2 regions of the Paenibacillus odorifer genome follow, and region 1 is predicted to be linked to the other one. Evidence: riboswitches for the same ligand, from Rfam matches in the RefSeq annotation. Region 1 holds a riboswitch; the other holds the start of a gene.
What was found. A riboswitch is a leader RNA that binds a small molecule or an ion and turns the genes downstream of it on or off. The one in region 1 is predicted to bind thiamine pyrophosphate.
Positions count from the first base shown of each region.

Region 2: another riboswitch for thiamine pyrophosphate. It lies ahead of PODO_RS02070 (ABC transporter substrate-binding protein); the one in region 1 lies ahead of thiC (phosphomethylpyrimidine synthase ThiC).

Region 1 covers NZ_CP009428.1:6,075,930-6,079,120, forward strand. Annotated here, with positions in the region: gene thiC (phosphomethylpyrimidine synthase ThiC) at 1-1,376, opposite strand, end outside; TPP riboswitch at 1,479-1,588, opposite strand; gene PODO_RS26450 (beta-galactosidase) at 1,658-3,191, opposite strand, start outside.
Region 2 covers NZ_CP009428.1:473,251-476,441, forward strand. Annotated here, with positions in the region: gene PODO_RS02065 (thiamine-binding protein) at 1-235, opposite strand, end outside; gene PODO_RS02070 (ABC transporter substrate-binding protein) at 981-2,030, opposite strand; TPP riboswitch at 2,192-2,302, opposite strand; gene PODO_RS02075 (magnesium transporter CorA family protein) at 2,461-3,191, opposite strand, start outside.

The sequences.
Region 1 (3,191 bases):
AGATGCTCCTTCGGAGTTACGTAACATAACATTGCTGTACCGAACCAACCAATCATCGCTGCACCTATAGCAGAGGTAATATGATCATACCCCGGCGCAATATCTGTAGTCAGTGGACCTAACGTATAAAAAGGGGCTTCGTTGCAAGTTTCAAGTTGCTTATCCATATTCTCTTTAATCAAGTGCATCGGCACATGTCCTGGACCCTCTACCATCACCTGTACATCATGACTCCAAGCCATAGCTGTTAATTCACCTAACGTCTCTAACTCGGCAAATTGTGCTTCATCATTCGCATCAGCAATCGAACCCGGACGTAATCCATCGCCTAGGGAAAAAGAAACATCGTACAGCTTCATGATTTCACATATCTCTTCAAAATGTGTATATAAAAAGTTCTCTTGATGATGCGCAAGACACCATGCCGCCATAATGGAGCCACCTCTTGAAACAATACCTGTCATACGTTGTGCCGTCAACGGGATATAACGAAGCAGAACTCCCGCATGAATGGTAAAATAGTCCACCCCTTGCTCCGCTTGCTCAATGAGCGTATCACGGTATACTTCCCACGTTAAATCTTCCGCTTTCCCATTCACTTTTTCCAAAGCTTGATAAATAGGCACCGTTCCAATAGGAACAGGAGAATTACGGATGATCCACTCGCGTGTCGTATGGATGTTTTTACCTGTGGAGAGATCCATTATATTGTCTGCACCCCAGCGGGTAGCCCATCTCATTTTCTCCACCTCTTCCTCTATGGATGAGGATACTGCGGAGTTTCCAATATTGGCATTGATCTTTACCAAAAAATTACGCCCAATAATCATTGGTTCACTCTCTGGATGATTGATATTCGCTGGAATGATGGCGCGGCCGCGGGCTACTTCATCTCTTACAAATTCCGGTGTCACATTCTCACGAATCGCAACGTATTCCATTTCCGAAGTAATAATCCCTTTGCGTGCATAATGCATTTGAGAGACATTACGCCCCTTTTTCGCTCGCAAAGGTTTTCTATGGAGCGCTGGAAACACTTCCGCCACAGCTTTTCCCGTTGCATTCCCGTTATCTTCAGGCTTCACGGTTCTTCCTTCGTACGCTTCCACATCCCCTCGTTCCTCAATCCAGCTTAGACGATTGGGCTCTAACCCCTGACGAATATCAGTATGAATATTAGCATCCGTGTAAGCCCCACTTGTGTCATAGACATGAATTGGGGCATTCTCCTCTTCGCCGTCTATGCCCGCAGTTGGACTAAGTGAGATCTCCCGCATAGGGACCTGAATATCAGACCGTGAACCCTTTACATAGACTTTTTGACTTGCTGGAAAAGCTGATAGATTGATTGGATCGTTGTTCAATTCGCTTGTCATCTCAATTCCTCCTATAAGGTGATTTGATCAAGCGGAGACGGTCTACTCCCCACACATAGAAAAGGCCACATCTGTATAAGATGCGGCCTTAGAGTAGACAAATAGAAATAGAGCTCCATTTCCTCCGCTGGCATTATCCAGATCAGGTTTGACGGTCGATAGTTATAACTATCCTCTCAGCCTGGTCCCACCAAGCTCCCGTGACTATAATTGCTACTTCAAAGTATAACCGAAAAGAGAGAATTATCCAAATCTACTCAAATGTGAGATCAATGTGTACGTTAGTATAACACCAATACCCCAAATCCTTCCAGAAGCACCTCGCCCGACAATGTTGTGCCGCTCAGTAAATCTGTTTTGGTCTCATGAAGATGGATCGTGACAGGAGTCTCACTATAATTAAGCAAAAAAGCATAACTGGAAGAAGCTCCGGTACGGACTTGCAGCTCTACCTCTTCTGGGAGCTCCAGCCAATTTGCTGGCGATTGTAGATCAATTAATTTTATGATCTCAGCCGCTGCCTGTTCGTTAAATACGGCTCCGTAATACCAAACCTCACCCTTGCCGCGACGATTTCTAGTTACCGCCGGTTTTCCCGCATAATAATCAGAGGCGTAAACCGCCATCACTTCAACCGAAGCTTCCTCTATTTTGAGAATATCATTAAAGTCATCTGCTCCTGTAACGACTTCGGTCGCGCCCGACCAGCTAATTGTTGTTGGCTGACGACTGCCCTTAACCATTGTGAATTCTTCAACTGTGATCCCGCATAGATCCTTAGCAGTACCTGGGAAAGGACGCATATAACATTGACCGCGCTCATCCTTATAGCCAGTTCTACAGCCGAAGATCAGTTTGCCGCCTTGTTGAACATATTCATCCAGCAGAGACGCTGTCTCATCTGTCATAATCGCTGGGTGAGGATAGATAAGCACGTCGTACCTTGCAAGCTCCTCCAGCGTTGTTTTTTTGCGCAGATAGAGCACGTCATTCGGGATATGCTTCCGCTGAAGAGCCTTGTACCACTCCTTATTGCTCTTCCACATAAACGGGCCATGCCAAACATCGTATTCTCCATCCCACTCATTGTCATAATCACGAACAATAGCAACGTTAGCCTGATTATGAGTACCGATAAACGCTTGACCTGCTGCTGCCAGCTCCTGACCGATCTGCCCCGCTTCCCGCACTCTCCGGTTAGGCTGATTATGATAGTCATTGATTCCATGCCAATAAATTTCATTGCCCATCGTAGCTGTCCGCCAGCGGAAATATAACACCATATCTGCCCCATGAGCGATCGACTGATAAGTCCATAACCGCATCTGCCCGGGCTTTGGAGAAGGCATATCCATCCGGTTCACCCAGCCACCCGGGCCTGACTGCTGCTCCATAATGCAGAAATTCGGGGATATCGAACGAACAACAGATAATGACAGTCCCCAGCCTCTATCATTCAGCGGATTCCGCTCATTCGGGTCATAAAAAATAGTAGAGAACTGAGGATAGGAATCATAGCTGAAGAAATCCAGCAGTTCATCCGTCATTTCATGGCTATCGAGATGACCGAACAGACCGTTCGTGGTTACCCATTGCTTAGGGGCAAGTTTACGAATGATATCCGCTTGGTTTTTGGCAAAAGAAATTGTATTGTCCGAAATAAACCGTTTTTCATCCAATGCCTGATGAGGATTGGGTTGCTTCGGTACTGGAGTCGGACGTGGAAGATAGACCTGAGACCAGTCACTATAGCTTTGATTCCAAAAAACAGCTCCCCATGCCTCGTTCAAATGCTCAAGCGTAACATATTTCTGC
Region 2 (3,191 bases), 1.2 Mb from region 1:
TTTTGATCTGCGAAATTACGCTTGGACTGCCTGCTTCGATCAACGCCTCTTGCATCTGACGCACAACCTCCAGCAGCTCGCTAAGCTCACCTTCCATTGTGGTTTCCAGCGGATTCACCTGATGTTTAACACCGGATTTTTGAATGACCTCAATCGCTTTATCTACGTATGGGATGGAATCCTCATTGTTCGGAGTTTTTGGAATTACTTGAATGCTTAGTAGGGTGTTAGCCACAATAATCAATCCTCTCATTTTATATGGTAAGTTCAAAAAGCCAACTTTGATAACGAAGTAATTCAGGAAGCAAACTCGACATCGAATCTTGAACGAACTTGGGAAGTCCGGTACTCACGTAGCACATCACTACGCTCCGTTCCTCCTTCCTCAAGTAACGTCCAACCTTCTTGGTTCTGAAAGCTGACTTTTTGAACTCTTAAATTATAAGGTAAGTTCAAAAAGCCAACTTTGATAACGAAGTAATTCAGGAAGCAAACTCGACGTCGAATCTTGAACGAACTTGGGAAGTCCGGTACTCACGTAGCACATCACTACGCTCCGTTCCTCCTTCCTCAAGTAACGTCCAACCTTCTTGGTTCTGAAAGCCGTCTTTTTGAACTCTTAAATTATAAGGTAAGTTCAAAAAGCCAACTTTGATAACGAAGTAACTCAGGAAGCAAACTCGACATCGAATCTTGAACGAACTTGGGAAGTCCGGTACTCACGTAGCACATCACTACGCTCCGTTCCTCCTTCCTCAAGTAACGTCCAACCTTCTTGGTTCTGAAAGCCGTCTTTTTGAACTCTTAAATTATAAGGTAAGTTCAAAAAGCCAACTTTGATAACGAAGTAATTCAGGAAGCAAACTCGACGTCGAATCTTGAACGAACTTGGGAAGTCCGGTACTCACGTAGCACATCACTACGCTCCGTTCCTCCTTCCTCAAGTAACGTCCAACCTTCTTGGTTCTGAAGTCCGCTCTCTACTCCGCCGGTAAAAAATCATTACTGAATGCACTAGCAGCATCCAGCGGTTTATCCAGCAACTTCAGATCGTACATCCAGTCGCCATAATTCTGCCAGACCTCGGTTTTTTGCTCGCCCCAGCGGGCAGCATCGTCCTTGTATTTTGGGCTAAGCCATTTTTGACTAGCTAGGACAAGGTCGGCGTCCAGGTCAGGAACGGCCTTTGATAACATACCGGCAGCCTCTTCCGGATGATCAATGGCATATTGATAACCTTTTGATGTGGCTTTCATGAAGGCCTTCACCAGATCAGGATGATCTGCAATTTGCTTCTCACTCGTCGTCAGCACAGGCGTGTAATAATCGAGCTGCGGCGCATAATCCTTTAAGTACAGCATATCCAATGGCTCGCCACGCAACTCAGCCTCAACACCAGTCCAAGCGTAGAAAATCCAGGCGAAATCAATGTCACGTTTGACGGCGGTAAAATAATCAGCTTCACCGATACTGATCAGCTTCACCTTTTTCACATCGCCACCTTCAGGATCCATGATAGCTTTCATGGCTGCTTCTTCCGCCGGTGAGCCCCAGCCTCCGTAGGTTTTACCTTCGAAATCCTTTGGTGATTTAATATTGCGATCTACTGGAGCAGCGAATCCCGACGTATTATGCTGAATAATAGCTGCTATCGAGACAAGGGGTACGCCTTGTAGACGGGCTAGTGTTAATCCTTCTTGGGCGCTGATGCCAAATGCGGCTTCGCCAGAAGTAACCATAGTATCAGAACCCGCTGCGCCTGGCTGAACGATCTCGACGTCCAGACCTTCTTCAGCGTAGTAACCAAGATCCTTAGCTACGTATAGACCGGTATGATTTGTGTTCGGTGTCCAGTCGAGTGCGACTTTAACTTTGGTGAGCTCTTTTGGAGCATCCGTCCCAGCCGCAGCAGTTGGATCAGTAGCATTTGCTTTGTTTCCGGCTGTATTCCCAGTGTTGCTGCCGCATCCGGCAATGGCAAGAATGAGTACACAGGTGAGGCACAACGTATGTGCTTTTTTAAGGTGCATGTCTTCTTCTCTCCTTTAAGGTTACAAGAATCCCGTCTTCACAACATGAACCGTAAAGTGTAGTATGTACGTTTTTCTACATCTTTTAGTGATCTTACAAAAAAAGCGCCCCGAGTGATCGGGACGCTGGCTTGGCGCAAGGTTAGTTAAGGTCACAGGGACCAGAACCAATTGGCGATTCCTACGCTGGCATTATCCAGATCAGGTATAAGGGTCAGTATCTTGTGGGATACAATCTCAGCCGGCCAATTCCAGCACCCCTGGTTCTATGAAGTTAACGGGTATTTCTATGTGCAATATAAGTAAGCATAAGTTTTGTACCCATACTTTATATCTTATATTTCTCGCATACGGTGTATTATAGACGGCTGTACTCGGAATGTCTAGTAGTGCACTCCTGAATTTTTCCAATCCAGTAGTTTCTTTTTTGCTAGTCTAGATCTTTATATTTCTTGCGGTGACGCCGTTTAAGCTCACTAACCAGCGCCCCTAGCGTGAGGACAACGCTGATCAGAATCCCGCTCATGATCACGAAGAGGGCAAGAAATTCAAAGGGAGAATAACCAATCATTTTACTCCATTGAATCTTTCCATCCAGATCGTCAATGACCTGATTCATGCCGTAAATCCCGCTTACTACCGTAAATACAGTGAGAATCATCAGCAGATTATCCCGTCGCTTGGACTGAAACTTATCCTGATACTGAAACAGGTCATTTAAGGTTTCTTTCACTTCCTCGAACAAAGCATCGTTTCCGTATACTTTACGCAGCTGAAGAAATATCTCCCGGCCCTGCGACTGGGAAATCAACTCCAAGAAGTAGAACTTTGCCGAGAACTTATTGATGGAGTAGATTAGATTGTCTATTTCCTCATAATCATGATTAATCCGAAGTCGGGAGTGCATATTGGCGAGCTTTAGCAGAACGATTTTATGGAAAATATTGAGTAAAAATCCGTAATAATATTGCCCGTACATCTGGTTGGCTAGACTAACAGCAATCTCCTGTTCAGCGCGGGTCATGCAGCAAAAGGTCTGCTCATTCATCATATAATACGTGTCTGGACCCCAGCGATTATAGGAGTGTTCATGACAATAGTTCGCAATATACGCTGGATCGCTGGCACTGGCATAGGGCTTTCCGTTGAGATCAATTCCAT